DNA from 2 places in the Azospirillum sp. 11R-A genome. Region 2 is predicted to be linked to the other one. Evidence: predicted binding sites of a transcription regulator. Region 2 holds the regulator's gene; the other holds the start of a gene.
What was found. Region 2 encodes PhoB, which activates phosphate uptake and scavenging genes when phosphate is short. Its sites were predicted from a motif close to TNTCATAAAACTGTCA; they were not measured.
Positions count from the first base shown of each region.

Region 1: a site for PhoB is predicted at 2,340-2,355, ahead of VH569_RS00135 (Na/Pi cotransporter family protein). Genes of this name have one in related genera too.

Region 1 is NZ_JBCEBL010000001.1:27,884-31,809, forward strand. Features, by position in the region: gene VH569_RS00120 (50S ribosomal protein L25/general stress protein Ctc) at 1-405, shown strand, start outside; gene pth (aminoacyl-tRNA hydrolase) at 501-1,073, shown strand; gene ychF (redox-regulated ATPase YchF) at 1,188-2,288, shown strand; gene VH569_RS00135 (Na/Pi cotransporter family protein) at 2,438-3,926, shown strand, end outside.
Region 2 is NZ_JBCEBL010000006.1:168,750-172,675, forward strand. Features, by position in the region: gene VH569_RS11625 (ABC transporter permease) at 1-145, shown strand, start outside; gene VH569_RS11630 (Bax inhibitor-1/YccA family protein) at 292-1,017, shown strand; gene VH569_RS11635 (SAM hydrolase/SAM-dependent halogenase family protein) at 1,136-1,864, opposite strand; gene phoB (phosphate regulon transcriptional regulator PhoB) at 1,952-2,656, opposite strand; gene pstB (phosphate ABC transporter ATP-binding protein PstB) at 2,759-3,589, opposite strand; gene pstA (phosphate ABC transporter permease PstA) at 3,595-3,926, opposite strand, start outside.

The sequences.
Region 1 (3,926 bases), on a different contig from region 2:
GACGTCACCGTCGACGGCGCTGCCCACCGCGTCCTGCCGCGCGACGTGCAGTTCCACCCGGTGACCGACGTCCCGCTGCATGTCGACTTCCTGCGCGTTTCGTCCGACACCCGCATCAACGTGCAGGTTCCGGTCGAGTTCGCCGACCAGGACAAGTCGGCCGGCCTGAAGCGCGGCGGTGTGCTGAACATCGTCCGTCACGAGCTGGAGCTGAGCTGCCCGGCCGACAGCATCCCCGAGCACATCACCATCTCGTGCGAAGGCTTCGATGTCGGCGACTCGATCCACATCTCCTCGGTCAAGCTGCCGGAGGGTGTGACCTCGACGATCACCGACCGCGATTTCACCATCGCGACCATCGTTGCGCCGTCGGGCCTGAAGTCGGAAGAGGGCGCCGCTGCCTGATCGGGAGCGTCCGTTCTTCGAAGATGGTTACGGTGGGGGGCTTCGGCCCCCCGCTTCGTTTGTGGAGCCTGGTTTCCGAATAAAGGGTGAGGGACATGCTGCTTCTGGTCGGATTGGGCAACCCCGGCAACGAGTATGCCCGCAACCGCCACAACATCGGCTTCATGGCGGTGGAGACCATCGCCCAGCGCCACCGCTTCACCCCGTGGAAGAAGCGGTTCCAGGGCCAGACCGCCGAAGGCACCGTCGCCGGCGACAAGGTGCTGGCGCTGGAGCCCGCCACCTTCATGAACCTGTCCGGCCAATCGGTGGTGGCCGCCCTCCAGTTCTACAAGCTGAAGCCCGAGAACGTCGTCGTCATCCATGACGAGCTCGATCTGCCCCCCGGCAAGATCCGGGTGAAGAAGGGCGGCGGCCATGGCGGCCACAACGGCCTGCGCTCCATCGACGCGCATATCGGCAAGGACTACTGGCGCGTCCGGCTCGGCATCGGCCATCCCGGCAACAAGGATCTGGTCAGCGGCTATGTGCTGCACGACTTCGCCAAGGCCGACCAGAGCTGGATCGATCCGCTGCTGGACGCCGTCTCCGACAACCTCCCCCTGATCGTGGACGGCCAGCCGGAGCTGTTCATGAACAAGGTGACGGTGGCGACCCAAGGCAAATAGGCGCCTGCCGAGCCTTGCCGGTTCCGGCATTCCCCCACTTCGCGTTTGCGCTTTGGTCCCCATCGTAGGATAAAGCGCGTCAATTCCAGCATTTCCGACGGCGAGCACCCAACCATGGGCTTCAATTGCGGCATCGTCGGCCTGCCGAACGTCGGCAAGTCGACCCTTTTCAACGCCCTGACCGCCACCCAGGCGGCCGAGGCGGCGAATTTCCCCTTCTGCACCAAGGAGCCGAACGTCGGCCGCGTCAGCGTGCCCGACCCGCGGCAGGACAAGCTGGCGGAGATCGCCAAGTCGCAGAAGGTCGTCCCGACCCAGCTGGAGTTCGTGGACATCGCCGGCCTGATCCGCGGGGCGTCGAAGGGTGAAGGGCTGGGCAACCAGTTCCTCGCCAACATCCGCGAGGTGGACGCCATCGTCCATGTGCTGCGCTGCTTCGAGGACGACGACATCACCCATGTCGAGGGCAACGTCGATCCGCTGCGCGATGCCGAGGTGGTCGAGACCGAGCTGATGCTCGCTGACATGGAAAGCCTTGAACGCCAGCTGACCAGCCTGCAGAAGAAGGCCAAGGGCGGCGACAAGGACAGCAAGATCAAGGCCGACCTGATGGAGCGCGCCCTGAAGGTGCTGCAGGACGGCAAACCCGCCCGCGTGGTCGAGGTGTCGGACGACGAGCGGTCGGTGTTCAAGCAGTTCATGCTGCTGACCGACAAGCCGGTCCTCTATGTCTGCAACGTCGAAGAGGCGTCGGCCGCGACCGGCAACGCTTTTTCCGCCAAAGTCGCTGAAAAGGCCAAGGCCGAGAACGCCGAGGTCGTGGTGATCTCGGCCGCCATCGAGTCCGAGGTCGCCCAGTTGTCCGACCCGGCCGAGAAGGCCGAATTCCTTGAGTCGATGGGGCTGGAGGAAACCGGCCTCAACAAGCTGATCCGCGCCGGCTTCAAGCTGCTGGACCTGATCACCTTCTTCACCGTCGGCCCGAAGGAGACGCGGGCCTGGACCGTGCGCCGCAACGCCAAGGCGCCCGAGGCCGCCGGCGTCATCCACACCGACTTCGAGCGCGGCTTCATCCGCGCTGAGACCATCGACTACACCAGCTTCGTCACCCTCGGCGGCGAGCAGGGGGCGAAGGACGCCGGCAAGATGCGCCAGGAAGGCAAGGAATATGTTGTCCAGGACGGCGACATCTTCCACTTCCGCTTCAACGTCTGAGGCATGCTGAACCGGGGGAACAGGGGCTTCATGGCCCCCTTTCCCCTACGCTGTCACCCAACTGTCATATTGTCGTAACAATCCGCGCACCCTACCCTTCAGTTAGGGGTGCCGCCTGACCGCATCCCCGATCCGACAGAGGGGGTGCGATGCAGGCGACACGGGTGCTGCTGGAACTCGCCGGAAATGTCGTGCTGCTCCTGTGGGGGCTGCACATGGTGCAGAGCGGGCTGACCCGCGCGCTGGGCGGCGACCTGCGCCGCATCCTCGGGGCCGGACTGCGCAACCGCTGGACCGCCTTCCTGTCCGGCATGGGCATCACCATGCTGCTGCAAAGCAGCACCGCCACCGGCCTGATGGCGACCGGCTTCACCGCCACCGGGCTGGTGTCGCTGATGCCGGCGCTGGCGGTGATGCTGGGGGCCAATGTCGGCTCCACCCTGATCGTCCAGATCCTCGCCTTCGACGTCGCCCATGTGGCACCGGTCCTGCTGCTGGGCGGCTTCATCGCCTTCCGCCGCGGGGCGCGGACGCGCAGCCGCGATCTGGGCCGTGTCGCCATCGGGCTCGGCCTGATGCTGCTGTCGCTGCACCTGCTGCTGGCGACCATCGCCCCGGCGGAGAATGCGCCGATGCTGCGGCGGATGCTGGCGATGCTGACCGCCGATCCGGTGGTGGCGGTGATGCTGGCGGCACTGCTGTCCTGGGCCGCCCATTCCAGCGTCGCCGCCATCCTGCTGATCGCCTCGCTGGCCGGCGGCGGGGTGATCGGGCCGGAGGCCGCAATCGCCATGGTAGCAGGCGCCAACCTGGGCAGCGCCGTCAATCCGGTGATCGAGGGGCCGGGCGGCGACGGCCGCAACCCGGCGGCCCGGCGGCTGCCGGTCGGCAACCTGATCAACCGCCTCGTCGGCTGCCTCATCGTCGTGCCGCTGCTGGGGCCGATCACCGCCGGCCTGCAGGCGGTGTCGCCGGACGCCACGCGGCTGGCCGCCAACTTCCACCTCACCTTCAATCTGGCGATGGCCGGGCTGTTCATCGGCCCGCTGCCCTGGTTCGCGCGAGCACTGACCCGGATGTTCCCGGAGCGGGTGGCGGTCGCCGACCCGGCGATGCCGCTCTATCTCGACCGCAGCGCGCTGCGCATCCCCCACCTCGCCATCGCCAATGCCTCGCGCGAGGCACTGCGCATGGCCGACACGGTGGACGGCATGCTGCGTGGTGCCTTGGACGTGATCCAGACCGACGACCGCAAGCGGGTGCAGGAAATCCGCCGGATGGACGATGTGCTGGACCGGCTGCACGAGGCGATCAAAGGCTATCTCACCCAGATCAATGTCGAGGATCTGGACGAAAGCGATGCCAGCCGGATGTCGGACGTGCTGACCTTCACCATCAACCTCGAACATGTCGGCGACATCGTCGATTGCAATCTGATGGAGACGGCCTCGAAGAAAATCCGCCGCAAGCTGCGCTTCTCCACCGAGGGGGCCGGCGAGATCGCCGGCATGCTGGAACGGCTGAGCGAAACCCAGCGGCTGGCCGCCGCTGTCTTCGTGTCGCGCGACGTTCGCTCCGCCCGCGCTCTGATCCATGAAAAGGAGGTGATCCGCGATCTGGAGACCAGCGCCACCGAGG
Region 2 (3,926 bases):
CCTGATGCATTGGGAATGGAGCTTCCTGCCGTCGGCGGTCATAACCACCGCTTTGCTGAGCACGGCGATCACGCTGGCTTTCGGGTTCTATGGTACTTGGCGGGCTTTGGGCCAGCCTTCGGCGCCATTGCTTCGGAACGAGTGATTCCCGCGTCATGAAGCCGCAGGAAAAACGAATCGTGAAAGCTATTTCATCTGGAAAAACCGCTGCCGATTCCTATTGAACCGCATGGCGGACTCGCCAATATGTCCTGGCACGGGATCACCCTATTCCATCGAGGAAACCAAACCATGGCAGACCCGACCTATAACCGCTTCGCGACCGCAGGCCGCGCGACAGATCGGGGATACTTCGACGAAGGCCTGCGCCAGCACATGCTGCGCGTCTACAACTACATGGGCGCCGGCCTGATCCTGACGGGTCTGGTCGCGGCACTCGTGTCGTCCAGCCCGGCCATGATGGCCACCATCTTCGGCACCCCGCTGAAGTGGGTGGTGATGCTGGCCCCGCTGGCCTTCGTCATGGTGCTGTCCTTCGGCATCCAGCGCCTGTCCTTCGCATCGGCACAGATGATCTTCTGGGCCTATTGCGGCGCGATGGGCCTGTCGATGTCGGCCATCTTCCTGGTCTTCACCGGGGCGTCGATCGCGCTGACCTTCTTCGTCACCGCCGCGACCTTCCTGGCGATGAGCCTCTACGGCTACACCACGAAGGCCGACCTGTCGAAGATGGGCTCGTTCCTGATGATGGGCGTCATCGGTCTGGTGATCGCCGGTCTGGCGAACATCTTCTTCCAGTCGCCGGCCCTGCACTTCGCGATCTCCGCCATCGGCGTGCTGATCTTCACCGGCCTGACCGCCTATGACACCCAGGCGATCAAGGAAAGCTACGCCGAGGGCTACGATCACGAGAGCACCGGCAAGCTGGCCCTGATGGGCGCCCTGACGCTCTATCTCGACTTCATCAACCTGTTCCAGTTCCTGCTGCAGTTCCTGGGCCAGCGCAACAACGACTGAGCCTAAAGACATCCGACCCGAGACGCCTGATCGGACAAGCATCGGATCATGCGCCAGCCGCCCGGAAGCACCCGCTTCCGGGCGGTTTTCTTTTGGACGCGGTCAGTTTTGGGCCCGCTCAGGGCTCGACGGTCAGCGGGTCGCCGACCTTGAGACCCAGCACGCGGTCGGCCCGCCCGCGGTTGACGGCGATCTCCGCCAGCCCGTTGGAGTTCTCGTACCACAGCGGCTCTCCCGGCCCAACGGCGCCGAAGGTACGGGCACGGGCGATGCGGGCGCCACCGGCGGTCAGCACCGCATCGGCGGGCAGGGCGGAGGCCCGCATCCCGGTCATGGCGTTGCCGTAGACATCGACATAGACGATGCGCGGCAGTTCGTCCGGCCAGTCCGGACGGTCGATGGCGGTGGGATCGAGCAGGCTGCGCGCGACGGTCCGGCCGGTCGCGAGGCTGGCGGCGACCGGGGCGAACAGGTCGCGGCCGTGGAAGCTGGCGGACAGCCGGTCCGGGATCCAGTCGATTTTCCAGGCGTTTAACGACGTTGCGCGGCGGGCGGTCATGGCGAAGAGACCGTTGTCGGGACCGACGAACCAGCGCCCGTCGGCCTCCACCATCACTGGCCGCCGGTCGGTGCCGACGCCGGGATCGACGACAGAGAGGAAGACGCTGCCGGCCGGGAAGGCCGGGGCGTAGGCCGCCAGCAGATAGGCGGACAGCTGCGGGTCGAAGGCGGGGGCGTCGGCGAACAGGTCGATGGCCGGCACGCCGGGCGCCTGTTGCGCCAACACCGCCTTCATCTGGCCGGTGTAGGGGCCGGAAAGCCCGAAATCGGTGAAGAGCAGGATCATCGGCGGATATGAGGGCGGCATGGGGGGCAGTCTCACCAATGCTGCGGTGGTCTTGGCCCCCATCCTACCCCCATCCCAACCCTGGGCTTACATCGACTTGGTATCGAGCGCGTAGCCGGCCGACCGCACGGTGCGGATCAGGTCCAGCTCGTCCTCTTCGTTCATCGCCTTGCGCAGGCGGCGGATGTGTACGTCGACCGTACGCGGCTCGACGTACACGTCGTGGCCCCACACCAGATCGAGCAGCTGTTCGCGCGAGAAGACACGGCCGGCATGCTGCATGAAATGGCGCAGCAGGCGGAATTCGGTCGGGCCGAGGTGTACGTCCCGGCCGTTGCGGCGGACGCGGTGGGCAGCCAGATCCATCGTCACGTCGGCGAAGGTCAGCACCTCGTCGGTCATGCCGGGCGAGGCGCGGCGCAGCACGGCGCGCATGCGGGCGACCAGCTCGGTCGGGGAGAAGGGCTTGGTGATATAGTCGTCGGCGCCGGAATTCAGGCCGCGCACCCGGTCGCCTTCCTCGCCGCGGGCGGTCAGCATGATGATCGGGATGTCGCGGGTCTTGGCGTTGCGGCGCAGCTGGCGGCAGACCTCCAGCCCGCTCATCAGCGGCAGCATCCAGTCCAGCAGGACGATGTGCGGCGTCTGTTCGCCGGCGGCCAGCAGGGCCTCCTCGCCGTCGCTGGCGGTGGCGACGCGGAAGCCTTCCTTTTCCAGGTTGTACTTCAGCAGCGTCAGGATGTCGGCCTCGTCCTCGACGATCAGGACGAGCGGCTTCAGGGCCGCATTCATGGTGGCTCCGTTCACAGCGCGCGTCTCGACGTTAACCGGCATGGCACAGCCTTTTCAACAAAGGAGGGAAGAGGGGCGGGCGTCAGGCACACAGAGCGGATCTCAACCATAGCGGCCGGTGATGTAGCCCTGGGTGCGCTCGTCGCGCGGGTTGGTGAAGATTTCCTCGGTGTCGTCGCACTCCACCATCTCGCCCAGATGGAAGAAGGCGGTGCGCTGCGACACGCGGGCGGCCTGCTGCATGTTGTGGGTGACGATGACGATGGTGTAGTTGGCCCGCAGCTCGTCGATCAGCTCCTCGATGTGGGCGGTCGCGATGGGGTCGAGCGCCGAGCAGGGCTCGTCCATCAGGATCACCTCGGGGCTGACGGCGATGGCGCGGGCGATGCACAGCCGCTGCTGCTGGCCGCCGGACAGGCTGGTGCCCGGTTCGCGCAGCCGGTCCTTCACCTCGCCCCACAGCCCGGCACGCTTCAGCGAGGTCTGCACCACCTCGTCCAACTCGTCCCGGCCGGAGGCCAGCCCGTGGATGCGCGGGCCGTAGGCGACATTGTCGTAGATCGACTTCGGGAAGGGGTTCGGCTTCTGGAACACCATGCCGACGCGGGCGCGCAGCTGCACCGCATCGACCGCCTTGCCGTAGACGTCCTCGCCGTCGAGCGCGATCCGCCCCTCGACCCGGCAGCCCTCGATGGTGTCGTTCATCCGGTTCAGACAGCGCAGGAAGGTCGACTTGCCGCAGCCGGACGGGCCGATCAGCGCCAGCACCCGGTTTTCCCGGATGTCGAGGTCGATGCCCTTCAACGCCTGCTTGGCGCCGTAGAACACCTTCACCCCGCGGGCGGTCATCTTGTTGGGCAGCGCGGCGCCGGAGCGTTGACCGGGACGGTCGTCGGCGCGGGGCCGCAGCTTCAGCGGGTTCTGAATGCTCATGACGCTCACCACCGTCTCTCGAAAATCTTGCGCAGGATCACGGCCGCGCCGTTCAGCAGGATCAGGACGCCGAGCAGGATCAGGATCGCCGCCGAGGTGCGCTCGGTGAAGGCCCGCTCCGGGCTGTCGGCCCACATGTAGATCTGGACCGGAAGCACCGTGGCGCTGTCGGTCAGCCCGTGGGGCACGTCGACGATGAAGGCGACCATGCCGATCATCAGCAGCGGCGCCGTCTCGCCCAGCGCGCGGGCCATGCCGATGATGGTGCCGGTCAGGATGCCGGGCATCGCCAGCGGCAGCACATGGTGCAGCACCGTCTGCAACGGCGAGGCGCCGA